Regions from separate parts of the Ruminococcus hominis genome, predicted to be linked through region 3. Evidence: predicted binding sites of a transcription regulator. Region 3 holds the regulator's gene; each other region holds the start of a gene.
The links. Region 3 encodes Rex, which represses fermentation and respiration genes when NADH is low (regulators of the CRP and FNR family bind a similar motif). Its sites were predicted from a motif close to ATTGTTAANNNNTTAACAAT; they were not measured.

Region 1 (10,536 bases), 990 kb from region 3:
TTTATTATACCGGGGTTTCCATTTATAACGAGTGGAATCGATTTGGCGAAACTGGATATGCGATCAGGTATTGAACGCTTGAACTATGCACTGATTATTATTCTGGTTGCGACAATGACTGCGTGGATCATGGCACTTTTGCTACATCTGCAGCCAGTTGATTTTATGAAAATATCATTGCCGATATGGGGATGGATTCTTTTTCGCATACTGGCAAGCTTCTGTGGGGTATTTGGGTTCTCAATTATGTTTAATAGTCCGGTGCGGTTGGCAGAAGTTGCAGCGGCAATTGGTGCAATAGCAAATACATTACGGCTGGAACTGGTAGATATCGCAAAATTTCCACCTGCGGCAGCAGCGTTTATCGGAGCACTTACAGCCGGAATACTGGCTTCTTTAATCAAAAATAAAGTGGGATATCCAAGAATTTCTGTTACGGTGCCATCTATTGTAATTATGGTACCCGGATTATATTTGTATAAAGGATTTTATAATCTTGGGATGATGTCATTAGCAGTGTCTGCATCATGGTTTGCATCTGCAATATTGATTATCGCAGCACTTCCGTTAGGATTGATATTTGCAAGAATACTTACGGATAAAACATTTCGATATTGTACCTAAACATGGGATATTAAGAAATTGATTTGTTACTACAGGAGAGTGATGGATCAATTTCTTTTTGTTAAGTTGAGAAATTAATTGACCATACAAATTTCAAAGTGTAACATAAGATAGAAACAGATGTAAAAGAACAAATACCTTTTGGTAAAGGAGAAAATATGTTACAAATTCAACATATATGCAAGGAATACCGAACCGGTAATCTGGTGCAGAAGGCGTTGGACGATGTCAGTTTGAATTTAAGAGATAATGAATTTGTTGCTATTTTAGGTCCCAGCGGTTCAGGTAAGACAACACTTCTGAACATTATCGGAGGACTGGACCGTTATGATAGCGGGGATTTGATCATTAATGGGATTTCTACAAAAAAATATAAGGACAGGGATTGGGATTCTTATCGTAATCATACGATTGGTTTTGTGTTTCAAAGCTATAATCTTATTCCGCATCAAACTGTTTTGGCAAATGTTGAACTGGCACTGACGATATCCGGTATCGGTAAAGCACAGCGGAAAAAGAAAGCAATCGAAGCATTGAAAAAAGTAGGCTTGGGTGAGCAATTACACAAGAAGCCAAACCAGATGTCCGGGGGTCAGATGCAGCGAGTTGCGATAGCAAGAGCATTAGTAAATGATCCAGATATTCTGCTTGCAGATGAGCCGACCGGTGCACTTGACAGTGATACAAGTGTGCAGGTTATGGATTTGCTTCAGGAAGTTGCAAAAGACAGGTTAGTTGTTATGGTTACGCATAATCCGGAGCTGGCAAAAGAGTATGCAACTCGAATCGTAAATCTGCGGGATGGTAAGATCCGTTCGGATACAGACCCATATGAAGTGGATGAAGCAATATTAACTCCACCGGAACATAAGAATATGGGCAAATCATCGATGTCATTTATGACAGCTTTGTCGCTTAGTTTTAACAACTTAAAGACGAAGAAAGCAAGGACTTTATTGACATCCTTTGCAGGCTCGATAGGGATTATTGGAATTGCACTGATTTTGTCACTTTCGACCGGAGTGAATAAATATATTCAAAATATTGAAGAAGAAACGTTGTCAGAATATCCGTTACAGATTCAAAGCACCGGGTTTGACATTACATCGATGATGGTTGGAGCCGGAGGTGGTGCCGAAGAAAATGTAAAAAAGAATAAAGATGACGGCAAAATTAAAGTGATTCAGATGGTGACAAATATGTTTGCGACAATGAATTCGAACGATTTGAAATCTCTGAAGAACTATCTGGATAACGAGGAAGCCAGTGGAATCCGAAAATACACAAATGCAATCGAGTACTCTTACAATGTATCTCCACAGATTTTCAAGGAAAACGGAGATAAAATCCGTCAGGTAAATCCAGATAAATCATTTTCAGCACTGGGACTTGGCTCATCTACTTCTTCAAATAGTATGATGTCATCAATGATGAGCACGGATGTATTTTACGAAATGCCGAAAAACAGCAGTTTGTATGAGAAACAATATGAAGTAAAAGCCGGAAGATGGCCGAAAAAGTATAATGAGTGTGTAGTGGTTCTGACTTCGGATGGAAGCATTAGTGATTTCATGTTGTATACACTGGGATTGCGGGACTCTATGGAACTGGACGAGATGATCCAGCAGTTTATAAAAGAGGAAAATGTAAAGACGCCTGAGAATTTGGGAACTTATACTTACGATGATATTATTGGAAAGAAATTTAAGCTGATAAACAGTTCTGATTGTTATGAATATGATAAGCAGTATAAAGTCTGGAAAGATAAAACAGACAACAGCTCTTATATGAAGAAACTGGTTGCGAATGGCGAAGACCTAAAGGTAGTCGGTATCGTGCAGCCGGATGCAGATGCCAAGGCAACGGCATTACAGGCAGGAATTGCTTATCCATATGCTTTGACAGAACATGTGGCAGAAGAGGCAAAGAAAAGTGAAATTGTAAAACAGCAGCTTAAAAATCCGGATATCAATGTATTTACAAATGAAAAGTTCGGAACTGACAAAGGTGACGATGATTTTAACATGGATTCTTTATTCACAGTTGATGAAGCTGCATTGCAAAAAGCGTTTAAATTTGATGAAAGTGCGATGAGCAATCTTGGCAATTCACTTGATTTTTCCGGTGCAGATTTAGAAAAAGCATTTCGTGTCGGAGGGGATAGTTTTGAACTTTCCAATATGGTGAATCTGGAAGAGGTACAGCTTGATCTGTCAGGTATGCCACAGTTGAATTTAGGAGAGATTCTTTCCAAATTGGATTTATCAGTATCACCGGATGGATTGAAACAAATGGCATCTAGTCTGTCAGAAGGATATCTGGAATATGCGAAGACACATCCAGAAGCAGATTACTCTCATTTGCTGGAAGATTTTACAGAATATTTAAAAACGGATGAGGCAAAGAAAATTATTGAGGATAATATCAAAGACATTATCAAAGAAAGTGCCAGTGTGACCATTACACCGGAACAAATTCAAAAGCTGCTCAAAGACACCATGGCAGGTTTCTTACAGTATGTAACAGATAATGGTTATACAGATGTTAGTAAATTTGGAGAGTACTTGCAGGAATATTTACAGACAGATGAAGCAAAGCGAATGCTTGCGTCAGTCGGAGACGGGATTCAGATTGATGATATCGAGGTAAATATTACTGCTGAACAGATGACAAAGCTGGCAAATGAATTGTATAAAGGATACCAGAATTATGCATCAGTAAATGGTAAACCGGATCCGTCCAAGATGGGAGAACAAGTAATAAAGTATCTTGGAACAGAGGATGGAAAGAAACGTCTGACAGACGGACTGACTAAAACGGTGGATATGAATGCTCTGGAAAGTCAGGTATCTGCAGCTATGCAGGATTATATGACAAAGGCAATGGGTGTGCTTAGCAATTCTATGGGCGAGGCGATTGGGACACAGGTTTCATCAGCAATGACACAGATTGTAACACAGCTTACAAAGGGTATTGAGAGTGCGATGACGCAGATGATGACGAATGTCGGGACACAACTTCAAAATGCGATGGGAAGTGCAATGACAATCGATACCGATGCATTTGCAAAAGCATTTCAGATGAATATGACGGAAGATGATCTGGTGGAATTGATGATGTCTATGAATACATCGAACAGTGTGTCTTATGACAGTAATCTGCAGAAGCTTGGCTATGTGGATTTTAATGTGCCGGCGGAAATTTCATTGTATCCGAAAAATTTTGAGAGCAAAGAAGAAGTTGTAAAAATTTTGGATAAGTACAATCACAAGATGGAAACGGAAGGAAAAGATGAACAGGTCATCAGTTATACCGATGTAGTTGGAACATTGATGTCTTCGGTGACAAATATTGTGGACATTATCAGTTATGTACTGATTGCGTTTGTTGCGATATCGTTGATTGTATCATCAATCATGATTGGAGTTATTACGTATATCAGTGTATTGGAGCGTAAGAAAGAGATTGGTATTCTGCGTGCAATTGGTGCTTCGAAAGGAAATGTATCTCAGGTCTTTAATGCAGAGACATTTATCATCGGATTATGTGCAGGGGTGATCGGTATTGGATTAACAGTAATCTTGTTAATTCCGACAAATGCGATCATTCATTCGGTTGCAGACACGACAGCTGTAAGTGCGGTATTACCGGTTATACCTGCATTGGTACTGATAGCGTTGAGTGTAGTACTGACATTGATCGGTGGTTTGATTCCATCTAGAAAGGCGTCAAAGAGTGATCCGGTAACGGCACTGAGGACAGAGTAAAACAGAGTGCATGGAGTAGCATAAAGGGAAGTATAAAGGAAATAACAAATGAAGTATAACAAGAGAAAGAGACTCTTTCTTGTGCTGGCAATTATCTGGATGATTATGATTTTTGGTTTTTCGTCCAGAAATGGTGATTTGTCAGGAGAAGACAGCGGAAGGGTCGGAAGACTTGTCGGTGAGTGGTTTGTTCCGGGATTTGATGAGTGGAGCGAGGTAAAACAAAATGCATTTGTTGATAAAGTGGATTTTCCGGTTCGAAAGACTGCACATGCGACGGAATACGCAGTATTGGGTACGTTGATTTTCGGGGCAACTTATGAGATTCAGCGAAAAAAGAGATATATCGTTGGAATCCCGTGGCTATGCGGAACGATATATGCAGCTACTGATGAAATTCATCAATTGTTTGTCCCTGGTCGAAGCGGTCAAGTGCGGGATGTACTGATTGACAGCTGCGGCGCGTTTATCGGAGTAATGCTTGTAACATGGATGATAAGTCGTAGAGAAAAGAAAGAAAGTACAAAATGATGTACTTCGTAAAGAAAAATATCAGAAAGATGAGGAAAAGAACATGAATGAATTATATGAAGCGATTGAGAAAAAAATAAAAGATGCAGGATATCCGAGAAAAATTTCAGGGGTAGATGTATACAATGATATTTGTGACCAGATAGACGGAAAGGAAAACGGAACTTACATTTTGTTATCCAAATTCGAGGATGATGTCGTATTTGAATATCATATTACAATTCAGGACGAGGATTTTAATCTTGGAATTCTGACGATGAAGACTCCGGAAGGTGTGTTCGAAGCAGATTTTGATGCTGAATAAGAAACTTGTGACAGCAGAAAAGACTATTGAATACTTTATCTAGGACAAAAAAAGAGCAGAATTTGCATGAAAATAGACAAAATATGTATTGACGATAAAATTGTTTTGAGGTATGATTAGGCAGATTTTACGGAAAGGCAGGAAAAAAAGATGGCTGATACAGTTCAGAAAAAAATCGCATTTGAAAATGCAGATGCAGCAGTAGAATTTGTTAATAGAGTACAACAATTTCCCTTCGATGTAGATTTAAAGGCAAGAAATATGAGAATTGATGCAAAGTCTTTACTTGGCGTACTTTCTATTTGCGAAGAGAAGAATATTGAAGTAGAAGCTTTTGGAACGAGTGATGAGTTTGTCGAACTGCTTGCTGAGTATACAGCATAGTTTAGATGAAGCCTATAAATTATGTGGTAAGTGCTATATAGACGAGGAGAAATAAAATGAATCCATCACAGATTACAGATTGGAGTCATCAGATTATACGGTCTGTGGCAAAGAAAGACGGATTATATATTGATGCGACTATGGGGAAGGGACACGACACAAAGCTTTTATGCGAATTAGCAGGAGAGCAAGGAAGTGTGCTTGCATTTGATATCCAGTCGGAAGCGGTGCATGCAACAGAAAACTTGCTGCAGAAAGAAGGTCTGCTTGACAGGGCAACATTACTTTTGACAGGTCATGAGCATATGGATGAATATGTGCAGACAGAATCGGTGGATGTCGTGTGTTTCAATTTCGGATATCTTCCGGGCGGGAATCATAGTATTTCAACAAAAACAAAGACAAGTCTGGAAGCAATTGAAAAAGGGCTTACCTTGTTGAAGCATGGTGGTATGATGAGTCTGTGTATTTACAGTGGCGGTGATACAGGGTTTGAAGAGAAGGATGCAATTCTTCAATATATAAAAGAAATTAATCCGAAAGAATATACAGTAATTGTAAATGAATACTATAATCGTGAGAATAATCCCCCAATCCCGGCATTTATTTTTAAACGTTAAAAGGTTGGATTTCACTGTGATTGCAGTGGAATTCAACCTTTTATTCTGTATTTTACGGGGAAGATATGGTATAGTATGGATAAATCAAAAGAAAGGTATGGTAAAGAGTGGGAGATAAGCAGGAGAAAATGAAATACCGGCTTGCGGAAGCGATGAAAACTTGTATGAGAACCATGCCGGTAGAGAAGATTACAGTTAAAGAAATAGTTCAGGAATGTGGGACAACACGACAGACATTCTATCGCTATTTTCTAGATAAATATGATTTGATAAACTGGTATTTTGACAAGATTCTTTTGGAATCCTTTGAGCATATGGGAGAGGGAAAAACTGTCTATGAAGGTTTGTGTAAGAAGTTTCAGTATATTGAAGAAGAAAAGTTATTTTTTAAGGCAGCATTTCGTAATGACCAGCAGAATTGTTTAAGAGAACATGATTTCCAATTGATACTTGCTTTTTATACAAGGCAGATTGAAGAGAAGACGAAAGAACCGATTTCAGAAAATCTACGTTTTTTGTTGGAGATGTATTGTCAGGGGTCTATTTATATGACTGTTCAGTGGGTGCTGGGTGAGAGAAAAAGCACACCACAAGAGATGGCGAAGGCACTTGTATCGGCGATGCCGTCAGAGTTGTATGATGTGATGAAACAATTAAATCTTGTGTAAAATGAATGAAAAATAAGAAAAAAGTCAATCTGACATGTGAAAATGTGACAGATTGACTTTTTTGTAACTTTTTATTTGGAGAAGATATTGTTAAAATAAAGACATAAGAAAACAAAACGGCAAAACAGAAAGGGAGAAGAAAAAATGGCAAACAGAATTATGTTGAATGAAACATCTTATCATGGAGCAGGTGCAATTGGGGAAATTGCAACAGAGGCAAAAGCAAGAGCTTACAAAAAAGCATTTGTATGTTCTGATCCGGATTTGATTAAATTTGAAGTAACAACAAAAGTAACAAAAGTGCTGGAAGATGCAGGACTTGAGTATGAAATTTATTCTGATATCAAAGCAAACCCAACAATCGAAAATGTACAGCATGGAGTAGAAGCATTTAAGAAAGCAGGAGCTGATTACATTGTTGCTATTGGTGGCGGTTCTTCTATGGATACAGCAAAAGCAATTGGTATTATCATTGCAAACCCTGAATTTGAAGATGTTAGAAGCCTGGAAGGTGTTGCACCTACAAAGAAACCTTGTGTACCAATCATCGCAGTTCCAACAACAGCAGGAACAGCAGCAGAGGTAACAATCAACTATGTTATCACAGATGTAGAAAAGAAAAGAAAATTTGTATGTGTTGACCCACACGATATGCCAATCATCGCAGTTGTAGACCCAGACATGATGTCTTCTATGCCAAAGGGGCTGACAGCTTCTACAGGTATGGATGCATTAACACATGCAATTGAAGGATACACAACAAAAGCAGCATGGGAAATGACAGATATGTTCCATCTGAAAGCAATTGAAATCATTTCAAGATCACTTAGAAGTGCAGTAAATAACGAAAAAGAGGGACGTGAAGGTATGGCTCTCGGACAGTATATTGCAGGAATGGGATTCTCAAACGTAGGACTTGGAATCGCACATTCTATGGCTCATACACTTGGTGCTGTATATGATACACCACACGGTGTTGCATGTGCAATGATGCTTCCAATCGTTATGGAATACAATGCAGATTGCACTGGCGAGAAATACAAAGAAATCGCAAGAGCAATGGGCGTAAAGGGTGTGGATGATATGTCTGTAGAAGAGTACCGCAAAGCAGCAGTAGATGCTGTACAGAAGCTTTCTGTAGATGTTGGTATCCCTACAAAACTTGAAGCACTCAAAGAAGAGGATCTTCAGTTCCTGGCAGAGTCTGCTCATGCAGATGCTTGTGCACCGGGTAATCCAAAAGATGCAAGCGTAGAAGATCTGAAAGATTTGTTTAGAAAATTAATGTAAGAAAAAGCTATATAAAAAAAGAAACGGCAGAGCAGTGCATGTTCTGTCGTTTCTTTTTTACTGGCTGTATTCATTTTTGTTGAAATAAGATAATAAAATATGATGAATCGAACGATGCAGGTACGGCATATACTCTTCTATAGGAAGAGGCTGTTCGTATAAGATACAGCTATAGCAGGTGGAACCTACAAGCTCCAGTATTGTAAAAAGTAATAATTCAGCTTCTACATCGGTGATAGAGCTCTTTTGAACCAATTCACGATAATAAGAATAGAATTCGCGAGATTCTTCTGATTCGTCAGCAACTTGTTGCTCGAAGGCAACTCTGAAAATTCCCCAGGATAAATTTTTAGAGATAAATTGCAATAATTTAGGGTTTTCCTCCAGTTTTGCTATAATGAAATCAACAACAAAAAATAATTGGTTTTCGAAACCTTCGATAGATTCTTGCAGAAGAGCATGGTGTGCTTCTGCGAAAAGCTGACCGGTTTTATGTGCGATTAAAATGTCTCGCAAGTCGTATTTATCTTTGAAATACAAATAAAATGTGCCTTTTGCAAGACCGGCTTTAGAAGAAATGTCGGAGATTGTCGTCTTGGCAAATCCCTTATCTGTGAATAATTCAAATGCAGTCTGTAAAAGTGCATTTTTCTTTTCTTTCTTATTTAAGTCTACCTTACTCATATTCCTCACTCCTGTAATACATTCTTGAACAATATCGATATCATGCGATACAGTTCAACAAGATATTATCTATTGTGTAACAAAAGTAAAAAAAAATCAATATGAAAATGACCAATATTCATTTTCGGCTACAAATTTGCAAATGTGAATATTGACCAATAGTCATTTAGGAATATAATGGGTTTAGAAATGAAAAAGATTGGGAGATGAAAATATGATTAAGGTGGGTAAAAAAATTGTGAAATACAGAATCACAATTTTAATTATCGGAATTTTATTATTAATTCCATCGGTTTTGGGGTATTTAAAGACTCGGGTAAATTATGATATTCTCTATTATCTGCCGGGGAATATTGACACAATGAAAGGTCAGGATATTTTAATCGATGAATTCCAAAAAGGCGCATTCGCAATGGAAATCGTAGATGGCATGACGACGAAAGAAGCAGCAGATGTTAAACAGAAAATTGAGCAGGTAGACGGAGTGGCAGATGTAATCTGGTATGATTCTATTGCAGATTTATCAATGCCGATCAGTGAACTGCCTGACAACCTAAAAGATGTATTTTATAAAGATGATGCGACATTGATGGCAATCTTCTTTGATGATACAACCTCCGCAGACAGTACAATGGATGCAATCAAAGAGATTCGAAGTGTTACAAATGAACAGTGCTATTTAAGTGGTATGTCAGCAGTTGTAACAGACATTAAGAACCTGTCTGAAAAAGAGATGCCGATTTATGTACTGATTGCAGTTGTGTTAAGTTGTATTGTACTTTCAATATTTACAGATTGTTGGGTTTTACCGATATTCTTTATGCTTAGTATCGGTATGGCAATTGTTTATAATATGGGAAGTAACTACTTCCTCGGACAGATTTCTTACATTACAAAGGCGTTAAGTGCAGTGTTGCAGCTTGGAGTTACGATGGATTATTCCATTTTCCTGTGGCATAGTTATCAGGAAAATAAGCAGCGTTTTGATGGCGACAAAGAGCGTGCGATGGCACATGCAATATCCAATACATTTACATCAGTAATTGGAAGTTCCATTACAACGGTGGCTGGTTTCATTGCATTGTGTTTTATGAGTTTTACACTTGGACGCGACTTGGGTGTCGTTATGGCAAAGGGCGTTGTATTTGGAGTGATCAGTTGTGTTACAATTCTACCGTCACTTTTACTTGTGTTCGATAAAGCGATTGAAAAGACAACACATCGTTCCATCATACCGCCGATGGAGAAACCTGCAAAATGGATCACAAAACATTTCAAAGTGTTTGTGGTAGTATTCCTTGTTGTATTAGTTCCGGCATTGATCGGATATACAAAGACAGATGTATATTACAATCTGGATTCTACACTTCCGAAATATCTTGCCAGCATCAAGGCAAATGATAAACTGGCAGATACATTTGACATGAATGCAACAGACATGGTACTTGTCAAATCTGATATGTCAGCAAAAGATGCGAAAGCAATGCTGAAAGAAATTAAAAAAGTAAAAGGTGTGAAATTCGCGCTTGGATTGGACGATCTGCTTGGCTCATCTATTCCAAGAGATATCATCCCGTCAGAATTGACAGAGACATTGAAACAAGGAAACTGGCAGCTGATGCTTGTTCAGTCAGAATATAAAGTAGCGTCAGACGAGGTCAATG
Region 2 (10,536 bases), 580 kb from region 3:
AGACATCCACCTTCTCTTAATTTGTATGCAGGATCTGCATTTACAAGAATAAATGGAACCGGATTTGTTGTGTGAGCTGTAAATGGCTCTCCCGTTTCATCATCGATCAGCTGCTCTGCATTTCCGTGGTCTGCACAAATAAACATCTGTCCATCGACTTCTTTAATGGCATCTACTGCTTTGCCAACGCACTCATCAACAGCTTCAATCGCTTTGATTGCTGCATCTTCTACACCAGTATGTCCAACCATATCCGGATTAGCAAAGTTGATGATGATTACATCATACTTATCAGATTTGATTGCATCTACTAATTTATCGCACACTTCATATGCACTCATCTCAGGTTTCAAGTCATATGTTGCTACCTTTGGAGATTTTACAAGAATTCTGTCTTCTCCTTCATTTGGCTCTTCTACTCCACCATTAAAGAAGAATGTTACATGTGCATATTTTTCTGTTTCTGCAATACGAGCCTGTTTCAGACCATTTTTTGCAAGGAATTCTCCAAATGTATTTGTAATTTCATCTTTTACAAATGCAACCTGTTTGTTTGCGATTGTAACATCATACTCTGTAAAGCAAACAAATGTTGTTTTTACTCTTTCTCCTCTTTCGAATCCTGTAAATTCATCATCGCAAAGAGTTCTTGTGATCTCTCTTGCTCTGTCAGGACGGAAGTTAAAGAAGATAACAGAGTCATTTTCTTTGATTGTTGCGAGTGGTGCACCATCTTTTACAATGACTGTTGGAAGTACAAATTCATCTGTCACATCATTGTCATAAGATGCCTGAATTCCTGCTGTAGCAGACTCAGCTGTCTCGCCTTCCCCTTTAACGATTGCATTGTAAGCTTTTTCCACACGATCCCAACGATTATCACGATCCATTGCATAATAACGTCCTGATACGCTTGCAACTGCTCCAACACCAAGTTCTTTCATCTTAGCTTCTAACTGCTCTACATATTCTTTTCCTGATGCCGGAGGTGTGTCACGGCCATCAAGGAAGCAATGTACATATACTTTTTCAATGCCTTGTTTTTTAGCGAGTTCAAGAAGTCCAAATACATGTTCAATATGGCTGTGTACTCCACCATCAGACATCAATCCCATTAAATGCAGTGCAGAATCATTGCTTTTTACATTTTCGCAAGCTGCAATAAGTGCTTTATTCTCAAAGAACTCTCCATCCTGGATTGCTTTTGTGATCTTTGTAAGATCCTGATATACAATTCTTCCTGCTCCCATGTTCAGATGTCCTACTTCTGAGTTACCCATCTGTCCATCTGGAAGTCCTACAGCCATTCCACTTGCATATCCTTTTACAAATGGATATTCTGCCATAAGCTTATCCATAACCGGAGTTTTACCTTCAGCAACAGCATTGCCTTTTTCTTTATCATTCAATCCATATCCATCAAGAATCATCAATACGGTTGGTTTTTTACTCATTATATGTGTTTCCTTTCTATCTTTAAGGTAACAGCAATTGTGGAGAGCCTGTTCGACTCCCCACGCCAATGCTTTTTAATTATTTGTAGTTAACAATTTTTCCAAAATCAGCTTTGAGGGAAGCTCCTCCAACAAGACCTCCATCGATATCTGCCTGAGCAAATAACTCTGCTGCATTACCAGCATTTACAGATCCGCCGTACTGAATACGAATTGCCTCAGCTGTAGCTTCATCATAAACTTCAGCGATGCAAGCACGAATTCCTGCACAAACTTCTTCAGCCTGCTCTGTTGTAGCTGTTTTTCCTGTTCCGATAGCCCAGATTGGCTCGTAAGCGATAACTGCTTCTTTAGCCTGATCTGCTGTTACATTCTGGAATCCAACTTTAACCTGCTGGCGGATAAAGTCCATTGTAACACCCTGTTCTCTCTGCTCAAGAGTTTCTCCACAGCACATGATTGGTGTAAGACCATGCTCAAATGCTTTAAGAACTTTTTTATTTACATCTTCGTTTGTCTCTCCGAAGTAATCTCTTCTCTCAGAATGTCCAAGAACAACATATTTTACTCCTGCATCTACAAGCATTGCTGGAGAAATCTCTCCTGTGTAAGCTCCGCTCTCTTCGAAATACATGTTCTCAGCACCAACCTGGATGTTTGTTCCTTTTGTTGCTTCCACAACAGGAACGATGTCGATTGCTGGTACACAGAATACAACATCAACTTCTTCATTTGCTACTAATGGTTTTAATTCTTCTACAAGTGCTACTGCCTCACTTGGAGTTTTGTTCATTTTCCAGTTTCCTGCTACAATTTTCTTTCTTGCCATTTTATTGGCCTCCTCATCTATTTTTTGTTAAAACAATTTTATTGTTCAAAATCATTTGCTGAATAACAGATAATTAACGATCATTTGCTGCTGCAACACCTGGTAATTCTTTTCCTTCAAGGAATTCCAGAGAAGCTCCACCACCTGTTGAGATATGTGTCATCTTGTCACCATATCCAAGCTGGTTAACTGCTGCTGCTGAATCTCCACCACCAATGATTGTAACTGCATCAGTATCAGCAAGTGCTTTTGCAACTGTCTCTGTTCCTGCAGCGAATTTAGGCATCTCGAAACATCCCATTGGTCCGTTCCATACAACTGTCTTCGCATCTTTTACAGCGTCAGCATATAACTTAGCTGTCTCTGGACCTACATCAAGTCCCATCCATCCTTCTGGAATCTCTCCCATAGGAACTACTTTTGTATTTGCATCATTAGAGAATTCATCTGCAATGATTGCATCTACAGGAAGAAGAAGTTTTACACCTTTTTCTTCAGCTTTTTTGATCATATCCAATGCATACTGGCAGTAATCCTCTTCAAGAAGAGAATTTCCTACTTTTCCACCCTGGGCTTTACTGAATGTGAAGCACATTCCACCACCGATGATCAATGTATCTACTTTATCAAGTAAGTTCTCGATTACAGAGATTTTGCTTGAAACTTTAGAACCACCAAGGATTGCTACGAATGGTCTCTCTGGATTGTTTACTGCATTACCAAGGAAATCAATCTCTTTCTGCATTAAGTATCCAACAACTGCTGTATCAACGAACTGTGTTACACCAACGTTAGAGCAGTGTGCTCTATGAGCTGTTCCGAATGCATCGTTAACGAATACATCACACAGAGATGCAAGATCTTTACTGAATGCCTCTCCGTTCTTTGTCTCTTCAGCTCTGTAACGAGTGTTCTCAAGAAGGATGATATCTCCATCTTTCATAGCTTCTACTGCAGCTCTTGCGTTTGGTCCTACTACTTCTGGATCAGCAGCAAATTTTACTTCCTGTCCAAGTAATTCTGATAAACGAACTGCTACTGGAGCAAGTGATAATTCTGGCTTTGGCTCTCCCTTTGGTTTTCCAAGGTGAGAACAAAGAATAATCTTTCCTCCATCTGCAACTAATTTTTTGATTGTTGGAAGAGCTGCTACAAGACGGTTTTCATCTGTAATTTTTCCATCGATCAATGGAACGTTGAAGTCGCATCTTACAAGAACTCTTTTGCCCTTTACGTTGATATCATCTACTGATTTTTTGTTAAGCATAGTTGTAATTCTCCTTTTTTATAAAGCATTTTTAAATTTATAGAAAATCGTTCCTTATAAATTTAAAAAGAGTCCGGCCCCAATAAGACCGGACCCTTTGTGAGTCTATTTCCGGACATACATCCGTTTCATATTCCCAATTTCGGCTTACAGTAATGTTCCGAAATGTTTGATTGTTCTTACCATCTGGCTTGTGTAAGAGTTCTCGTTGTCATACCAAGATACAACCTGAACCTCTGTATTTCCATCACCTGTTGGAAGAGCCATTGTCTGTGTAGCATCGAACAGAGAACCAAATTTCATTCCTACGATATCGCTAGATACGATCTGATCTGTGTTGTATCCGAATGATTCGTTAGAAGCTGCTTTCATAGCTTCGTTGATCTGGTCAACTGTAACTTCACCTTTAACTACTGCTGTAAGGATTGTTGTTGATCCTGTTGGAGTAGGAACACGCTGAGCAGAACCAATCAGTTTTCCGTTCAGTTCTGGGATAACCAGACCGATTGCTTTTGCTGCACCTGTGCTGTTAGGTACGATATTAACTGCTGCTGCACGAGATCTTCTGAGGTCACCTTTTCTCTGTGGTCCATCAAGAGTCATCTGATCTCCTGTATATGCATGGATTGTGCACATGATACCAGACTGAATTTCTGCAAGATCATTCAATGCTTTAGCCATTGGAGCTAAACAGTTTGTTGTACAAGAAGCTGCTGAGATGATTGTATCATCTTTTGTAAGCTGCTCGTGGTTTACATTGTAAACGATTGTAGGAAGGTCATTTCCTGCTGGTGCAGAAATAATAACGTGTTTAGCACCTGCATCGATATGAGCCTGAGCTTTTGCTTTAGATGTGTAGAATCCTGTACACTCCAGAACAACGTCAACACCAATCTCTCCCCATGGAAGTTCAGCTGCGTTAGCTTTTGCGTAAATTTTGATTTCTTTTCCGTCAACTGTGATAGAGTCTTCTCCTGCCTCTACTTTGTCAGCCAGTGCATATCTTCCCTGTGTTGAATCATATTTCAACAGGTGAGCAAGCATGCTTGGAGATGTTAAATCGTTGATTGCTACAATTTCAAATCCCTCTGCTCCGAACATCTGTCTGAATGCAAGACGTCCAATACGTCCAAAACCATTAATCGCTACTTTTACTGCCATGATTAATTCCTCCTAAAGTTATATAAATTGTTAACTGTAATACAGTCTATCATGGTGATATCCATTTAACAAAGCTCAATTACTTTGTTAAAGATTCATCAACTGAGATTATTGTACTAAAACAAAAACAAAAATTCAAGTCCTAAATCCATTTTGTTTGTTTTTTATGTAAGTTGTTTAAAAATCGGTTTTCTTTCTTCAAATTCTGTATAATATTTAAACCCACAAGCCTTTAAGACATCATTTACCTTTCCGAAATCATATGCAATATGTTCCGGCTTATGTCCGTCCGCTCCAATCGTTATGATTTCTCCTCCAAGCTCCCGGTATCTTTTCAACACATCCGGGTGCGGATTACAAAACGGAAGTCCATATTTCCATCCTGCGGTATTTAACTCAATGCCTTTTCCAAGCTCAATAACGCGTTTTAGAATTTCATCAATAATATCTGAAAACTCTGTCTGTGAATATTCTTTTTCCTTGTAAGTCCCATAACGCACTACATAGTCCAAATGTCCCAGCACATCGAATGCTGTTACATGTTGCAGATTTTCTAAAGTATTCTCAAATCCTTTTCTATATAATTCGCGGTCCGACAATTCAGCGAACCCCTCTCTGTAGTACGGATCTTTCCCATCTACCAGATGCACAGAACCAATTACAAAATCAAATGGATACTGTTGTGTCAGTTTTTGATAGAATTCTTGCAAATGAGTCTGCAGTCCAAGCTCTATTCCAATTCGAATATGTATCTTATCTTCATATTCTTTCTGTATTTTTTTCATAGTATGCATATATTCATCCAAATCGAATTGAAAAGCATCTTTCCCAAATTCTGTATCAGAAGGAAAATCTTTATCAAAATGATCTGTAATGCAAATTGATCTTAATCCTTTTGCTATTGCACCATCTATCATTTTTTCCACCGACGTATCACTGTCTGTAGAAAAAATGGTGTGCATATGGCTGTCGCTTAATATCATATGATTGTTCCGCCTCCAAGTACATATTCTCCATCATACAATACAACTGCCTGTCCCGGGGTCACTGCTCTTTGCGGTTCTTCAAATGTACAGGTAATCTCATCTTCACCTGTTTTTTCTACCGTACACCAAGCACCTTTATGATTATATCTGATTTTTGCAAAAACTCTTTTTGGTTCCGGCAAATCTTCAACCGACATAAAATTCACCCTGTTTGCCTTTAATGTGGTTGTCATTGAATCTTCATTTGTTCCAATCACAACTTCATTTGTCTCCGGACGAATTTCCAATACAAAAGCCGGGTATCCCAATGACAGACCAAGACCTTTTCGTTGCCCCACTGTATAATGAATGATTCCTTTATGTTTTCCTAAAACCTTCCCATCTAATGTTACAAAATTACCTTCCGGAATTTTTACACCTGCATTTTCTTCTATATAAGCAGCATAGTCTCCATCCGGCACAAAACATATATCCTGACTGTCTGGCTTATTTGCAACCAATAATCCTATCTTCTCTGCTATCTTGCGAATCTCATCTTTTGAATACTGTCCGACTGGCATCAACGTTCTTTTCAGTTGTTCTTGTGTCAAATTGTACAGTGCATAAGTCTGATCCTTTGCCAGTGTAGCAGAACGCCGAATCGCATATCTGCCATTCTCAAGCTGATCAATTCTCGCATAATGTCCTGTCGCAATATAATCTGCTCCAATTGAAAGACTTCTTGTCAGCAAGGACTCCCATTTTACATATCGATTGCATGCAATACACGGATTTGGAGTTCTTCCATGAAGATATTCATCCACAAAATAATCTATCACATTTTCTTTGAATTCCTGTTTGAAATTCATTACATAATATGGAATTTCCAAATTTGCTGCTACGCGGCGTGCATCTTCTACTGCACTCAACCCGCAGCATCCACCATTTTCTTCTTGTACAGCCTGTTCTTCATCCTGCCAGATCTGCATTGTCACTCCTACTACATCATATCCTTGTTCTTTCAACAGATATGCTGCAACAGAAGAATCCACACCTCCGGACATTCCTACTACTACTGTGCTCATTAATATTCCTCTTCTTCCTCTTCTTCACCTTCATGGATATCTGATTTTGGTTTTTCAAGTCCTTCAATCTTAATACCATTTTTTTCTGCATAATCCCAAAGTGCTGCATGGATGGCTTCTTCGGCAAGCAGTGAGCAATGTACTTTTACCGGTGGAAGTCCATCAAGAGCCTCCATAACTGCTTTGTTTGTAATCTGCATTGCCTCCTGGATATTTTTACCTTTTACAAGTTCTGTTGCCATACTGCTTGTTGCAACTGCTGCACCGCATCCAAATGTTTTAAACTTTACATCACGGATGATCTGATTTTCATCAATATCAAGATAAATTCTCATGATATCTCCACATTTCGCATTACCTACTGTACCTACTCCACTTGCGTTTTCGATTTCTCCTACATTTCTTGGATGTTGAAAATGATCCATAACTTTTTCTGAATACATATTATATTTCCTCCTGGTTTTCTTTCGCTTATCTTTTATTTATTTTGTTTTTTCACAAAATCCTCATATAATGGAGACATCTTTCTTAAATTCTCCACAATTGCTTTTAAGTTGTCTACTACATAATTCAAATCTTCTTTTGACACTTCTTCACTCAATGTCATTCTCAAAGAACCATGTGCGATTTCATGTGGAAGTCCGATTGCCAAAAGTACATGGGATGGATCTAATGAACCTGATGTACATGCTGAACCACTTGAAGCACAAATACCTTTCATATCAAGCATAATCAAAAGGGATTCTCCTTCTACAAAGCGGAAACTGAAATTCACATTATTTGGTAAACGTTTTTTTCTATCTCCGTTAAGGCGGCAATACGGAATTTCATTTTCAATTCTTTCGATCAGATAATCTCTCAATTCTATTTCTTTTGCAGTACGTTCTTTCATTGTGCTGATTGCACGCTCTGTTGCTTTTCCTATTCCGACGATTCCAGGAACATTCTCTGTACCCGCACGACGTTTTCTTTCCTGTGCACCGCCATGAACAAACGAACGTATTTTAACACCTGTTCTAATATATAAGAAACCGATTCCCTTTGGTCCATTCAACTTATGTCCACTTGCACTAAGCATATCAATATGACATTCATCTACATTAATTGGAACCTGTCCAAATGCCTGAACCGCATCTGTATGGAAGAGAATTCCATGTTCATGTGCAATCTCACCAATCTCTTTGATTGGCTGAATTGTGCCAATCTCATTATTTGCAAACATAACTGAAATTAAAATTGTATCCGGACGGATTGCAGCTTTGAGTTCCTCCAAATCCACGACACCATTCTCATCTACATTAAGGTAGGTCACTTCATAGCCACGCTTCTCAAGATATTCACATGTATGCAGAATCGCATGGTGTTCGATTTTACTTGTGATAATATGTTTTCCTTTTTTCTCGTAAGCTTCCGCTGTTGCTTTCAGTGCCCAGTTGTCGGATTCCGAACCACCTGCTGTGAAATAAATTTCATTTGTTTTTGCACCCAATGCATTTGCAATTGTTTCTCTTTGCTTTGTAATCACTTCTTTGTTCGCAGCAGCAAATCCATAAATACTAGATGGATTTCCATAATGTTCTGTAAAATATGGAAGCATTGCTTCTACAACTTCCGGTGCAGTTTTTGTTGTTGCTGCATTATCTAAATAAATTAATCTGCTCATTGTATTTCCTCCGCCAGTTCTATTATCTTGTCTTATTTTTTATCTTAATTCTTACATTTCCCAGACTGTGTCATACCTGCATCACAGCATTTCTGTTTACTTTCTTCTACAAGTTGATCTAACATAATACTGTCTACCGTCTGATTGATACTGTCATTAATCTTTTGCCATACATATTTGGTAACGCAATTTTCCGAGGCTGAACAGCCTTCTTCAGCACTGAGCCCTGAACATTCTACCGGATCTAAACTTCCCTCCAATGCTCTTAATACATCTCCTACTGAAATCTCATGCATATCTTTTCCTAATATATACCCGCCTCCGGCGCCTCGTATACTTTTTACGATTTCTGCTTTCTTAAGCTTTGCCATAAGCTGTTCTAAATAACGTTCTGAGATTCCCTGTCTGTTGGAAATGCTTGTTATAGAAACAGGCTCCTCCTCACTATATTGTGCCAGATCGATCAGCGCACGCAGTCCATATCTTCCTTTTGTAGATAATTTCAATTTATCACCTTCTGACTTTTTATGCATCTATTTCCTAGTGTTTTATTTCCTACTGTTTTAATTCCTATTATTCTGCTAGGATTTTACATTGGTAGAATATCATTTTTCTATTGTTCTGTCAAGGAAGGGAATTGAATATTTTATAGAAATAGCATTTTGAAATCACAGTTTTTTCTTTTTATAATTGTGATTATATAAGGTTTTCTATGTCTAAAAAGCAATCAATTATTCTCGGAACAGTTATTTTAACATTAACTGGTTTTCTAAGCCGGTTTATAGGATTTTTTTATCGTATTTTTTTGAGTCGTGTTTTTGGTGAAGAAGGCATCGGTCTTTATCAGCTTATTTTCCCTGTATATGCACTTTGCATCTCATTTTCCATTTCTGGTATAGAAACCGCTCTTTCTCGTACCGTTGCCCGCAAACAGGCTCTTGGCAAACCCGATGAAGCCAAAGAAGTTTTATTATCAGGATTAACTTTCGCTTTCTTTCTTTCCCTTTTTTGTACTTTCTTTATTCAAAAAAACGCATTCTTTATCGCCGATAGGCTTTTACATGATTCCCGCTGTAAAAACATGCTAATCATCTTGTCCTATGCTTTCCCTTTCTGTGCTATTCACAGTTGTATCTGTGGATATTATTATGGTCTTAAGGAAACTAAGATTCCTGCTATTTCGCAGCTTATAGAACAAAGTACTCGTATTTTATCCGTTTACATTTTTTTCTTCCTTCTAATCCGAAAAGGACATACCGTATCTATTTCCATAGCCGTCAGTGGTCTTGTTATAGGTGAATTATTTTCAACCGCATATGCCGCACAAATTTTTAATTATTTTTCTTGTACTTTGACTACAATAACTAATCTATGCAAAAATTTTCCCCGTCACTTACGCGAGTTATTATCTTTGTCCATTCCACTCACTGCCAATCGCGTATTAATTAATCTCTTACAGAGTATAGAAGCAATTTCCATCCCTGTGCAATTAAGACGTTTTCAGTATTCCGCTTCGGAGTCTCTTCGGATTTACGGTGTATTAAACGGAATGGCTTTGCCATGCATTCTTTTCCCTACGGCTGTCACTAGTTCATTGTCTATTATGTTGATGCCCGCTGTTGCTGAGATTCAGGCAGCTCAAGATCCTTCTTCTTTACTACGAATTATAAAAAAAGTAAGCAGATTTTGTTTTTCTCTTGGTTTATTCTCCTGTTTATGCTTTCTGCTTTTTGGTCATTTACTCGGAAATATTCTTTTTCATAGTGATTCAGCCGGAAATTTTATTGTAACGCTTTCCTGGATTTGCCCTTTCTTGTATGTAAATTCTTCTTTTTTAAGTATTATAAATGGTCTGGGTAAAACAGGATGGACATTTCTAATTAATACATTCGGCTTGTCTGTAAGAATTCTCAGTGTTTTTTATATCATCCCGCTCTTTGGAATACAAGGTTATTTATGGGGACTGCTCAGCAGTCAATTACTTGTCAGTCTTCTTTGCATTCTTCTTATCTATCACTGGTTTTCTATAAACCAATAAAAAATATGGTAGTTTCATGCATTTTAATTTACATGAAGCTACCATACTTTTTAGTACTGCCTTAAAATACTTCT
Region 3 (10,536 bases):
ACACAACACTATCATACAAATTCATATGTTGTGCTGTAAGCCCTGTGATCACTCCAGCAAGAACATCTCCCGAACCTGCTTTTGCCATCGCACTATTTCCTGCAGTATTTACAAATAAAGGATGATTCTCTTTTGCTACAAGCGTACGAGCGTCTTTCAACGCACAAACAACAGGATACCGTTTCACAAAATCAGTCAATATATTCATACGATCTGCATTTAATTTTGCGACCGAGCACTTTAAAAGTCTCGTCATTTCCTTCATGTGTGGAGTTAATGCTATCGGAAATGTACTTTCTTCAAGCAATTCCATCTTTTCAGATAAAAGATTGATTCCATCTGCATCAATAATACATGGGACTTTACAGAATTGAAATACCCCTTGTAATAATTTATCTGCTGTTTTTTCCTGGCCAAGTCCACATCCAATACATACAACATCTGCCCAATTTAATAATTGTTTCAATTCTTCTTCAGAATATTCTGTATAAGTGGAGATAATTGCTTCTGGCAGCAGTTGTTGAAGAATGCTTCTATTTTCTTTGGCAGTATATATCTGAACAAGCCCTGCTCCGCTTACATATGCTGCTTTTGCACTTAAATATGCTGCTCCGGCCATTCCCTTGCTTCCGGTAATCATAAGCACTTTCCCATATGTTCCTTTATGTGAATTTGCCACACGTTTCGGCAGACATGTGCAAAGATCATCTTGTTCCAGTGTATAACATATTTCTATATTATTTTGATAAAGTTCTGTATTGATACCGATTGATTTTACAACTACTTCTCCTGCAAAATCTTTTCCCGGATACAGAACAGTTCCTAGTTTCTCACATTGTACAGAAACCGTCAAGTCCGCTTTAAACGCTATACCTAAAATTTTTCCGTCCAAAGAATTGACTCCCGAGGGTATATCTACCGCAACTTTATATCCTTTCATTGCATTTAAACACTCTATCACAGAAGCATATTTACCGCTTATCTCCCGGCAAAGTCCAACGCCAAAAATCGCATCTACGATCACACCATACTCTTCATCAGGAATTTCTGTCTCTATCGATATCCCAATATTTTTACAAATACAATATTGTTGTTTACATTCATCGCTCATTGACTCTGTTTTTCCAACAAATGCAATTCCTACGGAATAATTCTCATCATGTAACAATCTTGCGATTGCAAATCCGTCTCCTCCATTATTTCCGGAGCCACAAACTATCAGTATCTTTTTATTCTTCTGAACTTTCGATTTTATAACCTCAGCAATTCCCAATGCAGCTCTCTCCATTAGCACCAGAGATGGAATTCCTATTTCATGAATCGTGTGTGCGTCAGCTTTTTGCATCCAATTTCCAGTAGGCAAATATCTCATTTTTACTCATCCTTTCTCAAAGCACGAAATAAAATAATTTTCTCCAAACTATGAGAAACACGCTTCGCGAGTTTCTCAAGTTATCGCGGCAGTCGCCAAGGTCTCGTGCAAGCACGGACTTTGGCTCGTTGCTCGCGTAAATACAAATAACGTGCAAAAGCATTAAACAACCCTTTTGCACGTTATGATACTTCTAATCTTCCCCGTGTTCTTCTTTGTATCGGGTAATATTATAGGACAACTTCATCAAGCTATCAGATAAATGGACACTTTCTACAATCACATCTTTCGGAAGATTCAAATCTGTATGTGCAAAATTCCAAATTGCTTTAATACCATTACGTACCAGAATATCAGATACTTCAACCGCTTTTGTTTTTGGAATTGTGAGTGCCGCAATATCAATATTTTCTTCCTGAAGAACTGTCTCTAATTCATCCATCATTCGAATTGGAATGTCTCTGATCACTTTTCCTTTCAATTCAGGATTCACATCAAAGATTCCCTTTAAAATAAATCCGTTTCTTGCAAAAGATGCATAATTTGCAAGTGCCTGTCCTAAATTACCTGCTCCTATGATTACCATATTGTGACTCTGGTCCAATCCCAGTATCTTGCCAATCTCCGTGCGAAGATACTTTACATTATAACCATATCCTTGTTGGCCAAATCCACCAAAATTATTCAAATCCTGGCGAATCTGTGATGCTGTTACATGCATTTTTTTACTTAAATCACTTGATGATATTCTTTCTACTCCGGCTTCATTGAGTTCACCAAGATATCTGTAATATCTTGGAAGTCTCCCAATAACAGCTTTTGATATTCCTCTTGACTCCACACTTATCGTCCTCCAAATATAAACTATATCTATTATAAAGTTTTATTTTAACAAAGTCAAACTTTTGACATACTTTTTTTGTATTTTATCTAAAATTTTTTTATATTTCGTCGGTTTTCACACTATTTTATCTGAATTTTTTTGTGAAACCTAAATTCTTTAGTTGTATTTTATCTAAATTTCGATATAATGAATACGATATGCTTAAATATAGGAGGATGTATATATGATACTTGCATGTCATAATCTAAATAAATCTTTCGGGGAACGCATCATTGTAAAAGATGGTTCTTTCCATATTGAAGATAGAGAAAAGGTTGCTTTTGTCGGTGTGAATGGTGCCGGAAAATCAACAATTTTAAAAATGATCATTGGCGAAGAGCCAACAGACAGCGGGAATATTGTTCTTACAAAAGGGAAAACAATTGGTTATCTTGCACAGCAGCAAAATCTAATCAGTGGAAATAGTATTTACGAAGAATTAAAAACTGCAAAAGCAGACATTATAAAACTTGAAGAACAAATTCGTACGATTGAACACGAATTAAAGGGCTTATCCGGTGATGAATTACAGACTCGCTTGAATACTTACAACCGTCTGATGTCTGAATTTGAATCCAAGAACGGATATGCATATGAAAGTGAAATCATAGGGGTGTTAAAAGGACTTGGTTTTCAGGAAAATGAGTTTTCAAAGGAAGCCAGCACGCTATCAGGTGGACAAAAAACGCGTGTTTCCTTAGGCAAACTTCTGTTAACAAAACCAGATATCCTATTATTAGATGAGCCGACCAACCATTTGGACTTAAATTCTATATCCTGGTTAGAAACATATCTGTTAAATTACCCGGGAGCTGTATTCATCGTATCACATGACCGTTTCTTCTTAAACAGAGTCGTAACTAAGGTTGTTGAAATAGATCAAGGGCATCTTCGTATGTATAATGGTAATTATAAAGATTACGCCGAAAAAAAACGTCAGTTACGCGATGCACAGATGAAAGAATATTTAAATCAACAAAGAGAAATCAAACACCAAGAGGCAGTAATTGAAAAATTAAAATCTTTTAATCGAGAAAAATCTATCAAGCGTGCTGAAAGCCGCGAAAAAATGCTTGACAAAATAGAACGTATTGACAAACCGATGGATTCCACACAGGAAATGCATTTTGAGCTGAATCCATCTTGTATCAGTGGTAATGATGTTTTAACAGTTGAACATTTAACAAAAAGATTTGAGACGCAAACCCTGTTTTCCGATATTTCATTTGAAATCAAACGTGGTGAGCATGTTGCAATCATCGGAGATAACGGAACCGGAAAAACAACTTTATTAAAAATTTTAAATCAGGTATTAGATGCCGATGAAGGTGCTTTTACTTTAGGTTCTAAGGTAAAGATTGGATACTATGATCAGGAGCACCACGTACTTCATGATAATAAGACTATTTTTGAAGAAATTTCCGATGACTATCCATCACTAACAAATACTCAGATTCGAAACACTTTAGCTGCTTTTCAGTTTACTGCAGACGATGTGTTTAAACTCATCCGTGATTTAAGCGGTGGTGAAAAAGGTCGTGTTTCGCTTGCAAAATTAATGCTCTCCGAAGCAAACTTTTTGATTCTTGATGAGCCCACAAACCATTTGGATATCACTTCAAAGGAAATTCTTGAGCAGGCCTTAAACGATTATACCGGAACAATCTTATATGTTTCTCATGACCGTTATTTTATTAATCAGACTGCTTCACGTATTTTGGAATTGGTAAACCAGACATTTGTAAATTACATTGGAAACTATGACTATTATCTTGAGAAAAAAGAGGAATTAACTGCAAAATATGCTCCTGTTTCTCCGGAAACTTCTGTCAATTCAAAAGTTACTAATCCAAACACTTTTTCTGAATCTCAGGAGCCTTTTGGTCAAAAGTTAAGTTGGCAAGAGCAGAAAGAAGCACAGGCTCGTGAGCGAAAGCGTAAAAATGATTTAAAAAAGACAGAAGAACGAATTGCTGTTTTAGAAACACGAAATCAGGAAATTGATGAATTGATGACACAAGAAGATATTTATTCTAATTCTGTAAAATGTCAGGAACTCGCTATTGAAAAATCTTCAAATGAAGAAGAATTAGAAACCCTTTATGAACAATGGGCTGATTTAGCCGAAGAATAGATATATTTCAGAACAAAGAATGTGCTTTGCACATTCTTGCGCCTGCGGCGGTCGCTTGCGACACCTACATTGTACGCCGCAGTGCGCATCCTTAGCGGAGCGATTTTTATATATTAGGAAAGCACTTTCCTAATATATAAAAAAGACACCCTCTCACCTTAGATTGGGTGTCTTTCATATATTTATAATCTTTTTGCAATTGCTTTAATAAATTCTTCACTATTGAGAACTGTTGGATTTTCTATTGTAGTAATAAGTGCAAGATCTTTTGTCATCTCTCCTGCTTCAATTGTATCAATTGTTGCCTTGTCAAGACGATCTGCAAATTCCATTAATTCTGCATTTCCATCCATCTCACCACGTTTTCTAAGTGCTCCTGTCCATGCAAAAATAGTTGCTACAGAGTTTGTAGATGTCTCTTCACCCTTCAGATGTTTGTAGTAGTGGCGCTGTACTGTACCATGAGCTGCTTCATATTCATAGTATCCATCTGGAGAAACAAGTACAGATGTCATCATTGCAAGGGAACCAAATGCAGAAGAAACCATATCACTCATAACATCTCCATCATAGTTCTTACATGCCCAGATATAACCACCTTCTGATTTCATTACGCGTGCAACTGCATCATCAATCAGTGTATAGAAATACTCAATTCCAGCTTCTTTAAATTTTCCATCGTACTCAGCGTCATAAATTTCCTGGAAAATATCTTTAAATGTATGGTCATATTTCTTAGAAATTGTATCTTTTGTCGCAAACCATAAATCTTGTTTTGTATCTAATGCGTAGTTGAAACAGCTTCTTGCAAAACTTTCGATAGAGGAATTAATATTGTGCATACCCTGTACAATACCCGGTCCGTCAAACTCATGTACGAGTTCTTTTGTCTGTGTTCCGTCTTCTGCTGTATAAACCAATTCTACTTTTCCGGCAGCAGGAATTTTCATTTCAGATCCCTTATATACATCTCCATATGCATGTCTTGCAATTGTGATTGGTTTTTTCCAATTTTTTACACAAGGTTCGATTCCTTTCACAACGATTGGTGCACGAAAAACAGTTCCATCCAAAATTGCACGAATTGTTCCATTTGGGCTCTTCCACATTTCTTTAAGATCGTATTCATCCATACGAGCTGCGTTCGGAGTAATTGTCGCACATTTTACAGCAACCTTATATTTTTTTGTCGCAATTGCCGAATCAATCGTTACCTGATCATTTGTTTCATTTCTATGTTCCAGACCCAAATCATAATATTCTGTATTCAGTTCAATAAATGGTTCCAACAAATTCTCTTTGATCATCTTCCAGAGAATTCTTGTCATTTCATCTCCATCCATTTCAACGATAGGTGTTGCCATTTTGATTTTTGCCATTTTTTCGTCCTCCTATGTTTTCTTTTTTCAAACATTTTATTTTGAACTAGCACTATTCTGTTTCGTCATATCCTTGTTTTTTTAAATTCTGAATCACATGCATAATATGTTCATTTGCCAACTGCTCAGCTAAATCTGTATCTTTATCTTTAATCGCACGTAAAATCTGTTTATGTTCTCGAATTGATTTTCTGGCACGTTCCTCAGAAATAACTGAAGACTTTCTGGCGCGCTGTACAAATTTGTGAAAATCAATCATCGTACGACTTAATATTCTGCTTCCGCTTGCCTCATAAAGCACTGTATGGAATCTTCCATCTAATACGGTCACCTGCTCTGCATTACTTCCTCCTTCTTTCTTTGTATGAAATTCAGAAAGTAATACAATCTCTTCTAATTCATCCAATTGCTCTTCTGTAATATTTTCTGTTGCCCAACGTGCACACAACCCTTCCAACATAGAGCGTATTGCATAAATATCCATTACATCTTTCGTTGAAATTCCTGTCACATACGCACCTTTGTTTGGAACAATCGTAACAAGTCCTTCTAATTCTAATTGTCTTAGTGCTTCACGTACCGGTGTACGACTAACCCCAAGTTCTTTGCCGATGGTATTTTCTCTTAATTCATCATGCTCCTGATATTTTCCTTTTATAATATCTTCTCGGATCTTCTGGAATACACGACTGCTTAAGGAATGATCCTGATAGTCTTCCATTCTTATTTGTTGCCTCCCAAGTTACAATGTAATATGTAATTCCTCACATATACTATCTATTTTGTCAACTAATTCCTCATCTGTCAAGACCGTAACTCGACCTTCTTCATATTGTTTGTCAACCCATGATTTTAATGTTGTTACAAGCATAGATGTTTTGTCGACCTGTCTCTCTTTTGGCAATTTATAATAAGCATTGATCCAATACACAATCCCAGCTATTCCGGAAGTATTTGATACAGAAACCAACGCAGGTCTTCCTAAAAATTTATCTGTATCAAATATGTTATAAATTTCTTCGTTTTTCAACATTCCATCTGCATGGATTCCGGCTCTTGTTACATTGAAGTTCTTTCCTACAAACGGTGTTCTTGATGGAACTTTATACCCAATTTCTTTTTCATAGTAATCAGCCAATTCTGTTATCACTCTTGTATCCATACCATCTAATGTACCGCGTAATTGTGCATATTCGAAGACCATTGCTTCCAATGGGGTGTTTCCTGTACGTTCTCCAATCCCAAACAAGGAACAGTTTACTCCTGATGCTCCGTAAAGCCATGCAGTAGTTGAATTATTAACTGCTTTATAGAAATCATTATGTCCATGGAACTCGATCAACTCACTTGGAACACCAGCATGTACCATCAATCCATAAATAATTCCTGGAATAGATCGTGGGATTACTGCACCCGGGAAATTCACTCCATATCCCATTGTATCGCACACACGAATCTTAACTGGAATCTGATATTCTTCCATCAGTTTCATCAATTCTAAACAGAAAGGAATAACAAAACCATAAATGTCAGATCTTGTAATATCTTCCAAATGACATCTCGGACGCACTCCTGTTTCCATACATTCACGCACAACTGATAAATAATGTTCCATTGCTTCACGTCGTGTCATTTTTAATTTATAAAAAATATGATAATCTGAACAACTTACCAAAATTCCTGTTTCTTTCAAGCCGATATCTTTAACCAATTGAAAATCTTTTTTGCTTGCACGGATCCAACTTGTAACTTCTGGAAATTTATATCCTTTTTCAAGACATTTGTAAACTGCATCACGGTCTTTTTTACTGTAAAGGAAAAATTCACTTTGACGAATCTTTCCCTGCGGTCCACCTAAACGATGAAAATAATCATAAATTGTTACAATCTGTTCTGTTGTATAAGGAGCCCTCGATTGCTGTCCGTCACGAAATGTAGTATCTGTAATCCAGATTTCTTCCGGCATATGATGAGGAACAATACGATCATTAAATGCAATCTTAGGAATCTCATCATAATGAAATAAATTGCGGAATACATTTGGTGTTTCCACATCCACGAGCGGATACATATGTTCTTCTAGTTCCAAAAGATTTGTCTGCTTATTCATAAATACTTTTCTATTTTCCATTTGTGCTTTCCTCCAATTCATAAATCATTTACGCCATTACAGTTTCATCAAGACGCAACTTTTGTTGTATTCTGATGGAGCCGTAATGTGTTTACTTTTCGATGCAAGTATTCTTGTATATTTACATTCTTGTATAATTGTATACAACCATACAACATTTGTCAACACTTTAATGCATAAAAAAGCAGAAGTATAACATCGTCTAAGTACCCCGTTATACTTCTGCCTATAATTTTATTCTTATTAAGTTGATATTATTTAATCACTCTAACCTTCAAAACACCTTCGATAACATTCAATTTTTCTTCCAATTCCTGCGTTACTTCTGCTTCAACATCAATCATAACATATGCATACTCTTTTCTACTCTTGTTAGTCATCTGAGAAATATTCATATTTTCCTGTGCAAGCAATGCTGTGAACTGACCTAACATGTTTGGAATATTTTTATGAAGAATAGTAATGCGGTGTCCACTCTCTTCTTTTGTTCCCATATTACAATCTGGATAATTTACAGAATGAGTAATATTTCCATTTTCCAGATAATCACGTAATTCTTTTGCTGCCATAACAGCACAATTATCTTCTGATTCCTCTGTAGATGCTCCAAGATGCGGAATTACAATTGCTCCTTTTACTCCTGCAATTTCCGGAATTGGAAAATCTGTTACATAACGTCTCACTTTTCCTTCTTCCAACGCTTCAACCATTGCTCCTGTATCTACCAGGACATCTCTTGCAAAATTCAATACAACAACATTTTCTTTCATCAACTGAATAGCATCACGATTAATCATCCCTTTTGTGCTATCTAAGGCCGGAACATGGATTGTAATATAATCGCATTCTTTATATATTTCATCCACTGTCTTCGCATGATGAATATTTCTTGAAAGCTTCCATGCAGAATCTACGGAAACATATGGATCATACCCATACACGTCCATTCCAAGATGTACTGCTGCATTGGCAACCAATACCCCAATTGCTCCAAGACCAATCACACCAAGTTTCTTACCCTGTATCTCTGTTCCTGCAAATGCTTTTTTTGCCTTTTCAGCTGCTTTTGCTAAATCCGCATCTGCTTCATGCTCTTTTACCCAGTCAATTCCACCGATAACATCTCTGGATGCAAGCAACATACCTGCAATCACAAGCTCTTTTACACCATTTGCGTTTGCACCTGGTGTATTGAAAACAACAATACCTTTTTCTGCACACTTATCTAATGGAATATTATTCACTCCAGCACCTGCACGTGCAATAGCTTTTAAGGATGTTGAAAACTCCATATCATGCATTGCTGCGCTACGGACTAAAATTGCATCCGCATTATCAACTGCATCTGTTTTCTGATAAGCTTCATTGAAAATATCCAAACCAATCTGTGCGATTGGATTTAAGCAATGATAATTATACATCTTATAAGTTCTCCTCCTCAAATTTTTTCATAAATGCAACGAGTGCTTCAACACCTTCATATGGCATTGCATTATAAATGCTGGCACGCATACCACCAACTGTTCTATGTCCTTTCAGGTTTTCAAGTCCAGCTGCTTTTGCTTCTTTTACAAATTTGGCATCTAATTCTTCATTTCCTGTTACAAAAGGAACATTCATCAAGGAGCGGTCTTCTTTAACAACTGTTCCCTTAAATAACTGACTCTGATCCAGAAAATCATAAAGTAATTTTGCTTTCTTTTCATTTCTTTCTTTCATTGCTTCAAGTCCACCCATTTTCTTGAGCCATTTGAATACTTTACCACAAATATAAATGCCATATGCCGGCGGTGTATTATACAAAGATTTTGCATCTGCCTGTGTTTTGTATTTCAACATTGTAGGTGTACCCGGAAATACATCGTCACGAATCAGGTCTTCACGAATAATAACGATAACTGTTCCGGCCGGTCCGATATTTTTCTGAACTCCACCATAAATAACACCATATTTTGTCACATCAACAGGTTCAGACAAAAAGCAAGAAGAAACATCCGCTACTAAAATCTTTCCTTTTGTATTTGGAAGCTCCTTATACTTTGTTCCATAGATTGTATTATTTTCACAGATATATACATAATCCGCATTATCATCAATCGGAAGATCCGAGCAATCCGGTATATAAGAAAATACTTTATCCTCAGATGAAGCAATTCTGTTTACCTTTCCATATTTTTCTGCTTCCTGTGCTGCTTTTTTTGCCCATTGTCCTGTAATGATGTAATCTGCCACACCATTTTTCATCAGATTCATTGGAATTGCAGCAAATTGCTGTGAAGCTCCACCCTGCAGGAATAACACTTTATAATTATCCGGAATTTCCATCAAATCTCGCAGGTCTGCTTCTGCTTCTGTAATGATTTCTTCAAATGGTTTCGAGCGATGGCTCATCTCCATAACGGACATTCCTGTTCCCTTGTAATCCATCATTTCATCTGCTGCTGCCTGAAGCACTTCCTCTGGAAGCACAGCCGGTCCGGCTGAAAAGTTATACACTCTGCTCATTTTTTGTTCCTCCTATTTCTGCTTTCATTTCTATTTCATATCATCTTCGTCAAATACATCACTGATTGCTTTTCCTGGTGCAACCATCGGCCATACCTTATCATCACAGTCAATCTGACAATCAATCAATAC

Region 1: the regulator Rex is predicted to act here: its motif matches at 6,985-7,004, upstream of fucO (lactaldehyde reductase).
Region 2: the regulator Rex is predicted to act here: its motif matches at 4,795-4,814, upstream of gap (type I glyceraldehyde-3-phosphate dehydrogenase).

What each region holds. Positions count from the first base shown of each region.
Region 1 is NZ_JACOPE010000001.1:523,564-534,099, forward strand. It holds gene H8S40_RS02285 (threonine/serine exporter family protein) at 1-624, shown strand, start outside; gene H8S40_RS02290 (ABC transporter ATP-binding protein/permease) at 783-4,391, shown strand; gene H8S40_RS02295 (VanZ family protein) at 4,440-4,922, shown strand; gene H8S40_RS02300 (hypothetical protein) at 4,966-5,226, shown strand; gene H8S40_RS02305 (HPr family phosphocarrier protein) at 5,377-5,610, shown strand; gene mnmM (tRNA 5-(aminomethyl)-2-thiouridylate-methyltransferase MnmM) at 5,667-6,230, shown strand; gene H8S40_RS02315 (TetR/AcrR family transcriptional regulator C-terminal domain-containing protein) at 6,338-6,898, shown strand; gene fucO (lactaldehyde reductase) at 7,043-8,188, shown strand; gene H8S40_RS02325 (TetR/AcrR family transcriptional regulator) at 8,246-8,872, opposite strand; gene H8S40_RS02330 (efflux RND transporter permease subunit) at 9,087-10,536, shown strand, end outside.
Region 2 is NZ_JACOPE010000001.1:2,095,787-2,106,322, forward strand. It holds gene gpmI (2,3-bisphosphoglycerate-independent phosphoglycerate mutase) at 1-1,454, opposite strand, end outside; gene tpiA (triose-phosphate isomerase) at 1,534-2,283, opposite strand; gene H8S40_RS09315 (phosphoglycerate kinase) at 2,357-3,550, opposite strand; gene gap (type I glyceraldehyde-3-phosphate dehydrogenase) at 3,698-4,711, opposite strand; gene H8S40_RS09325 (histidinol-phosphatase HisJ family protein) at 4,876-5,694, opposite strand; gene mnmA (tRNA 2-thiouridine(34) synthase MnmA) at 5,691-6,761, opposite strand; gene nifU (Fe-S cluster assembly scaffold protein NifU) at 6,761-7,204, opposite strand; gene nifS (cysteine desulfurase NifS) at 7,240-8,424, opposite strand; gene H8S40_RS09345 (RrF2 family transcriptional regulator) at 8,469-8,957, opposite strand; gene H8S40_RS09350 (polysaccharide biosynthesis protein) at 9,137-10,462, shown strand; gene H8S40_RS09355 (stage II sporulation protein M) at 10,513-10,536, opposite strand, start outside.
Region 3 is NZ_JACOPE010000001.1:1,518,561-1,529,096, reverse strand. It holds gene H8S40_RS06765 (NAD(P)H-hydrate dehydratase) at 1-1,372, opposite strand, end outside; gene H8S40_RS06760 (redox-sensing transcriptional repressor Rex) at 1,566-2,213, opposite strand; gene abc-f (ribosomal protection-like ABC-F family protein) at 2,440-4,389, shown strand; gene H8S40_RS06750 (NADP-dependent isocitrate dehydrogenase) at 4,572-5,768, opposite strand; gene H8S40_RS06745 (GntR family transcriptional regulator) at 5,821-6,489, opposite strand; gene H8S40_RS06740 (hydroxymethylglutaryl-CoA lyase-like TIM-barrel protein) at 6,511-7,878, opposite strand; gene H8S40_RS06735 (phosphoglycerate dehydrogenase) at 8,154-9,320, opposite strand; gene serC (3-phosphoserine/phosphohydroxythreonine transaminase) at 9,322-10,404, opposite strand; gene ilvB (biosynthetic-type acetolactate synthase large subunit) at 10,435-10,536, opposite strand, start outside.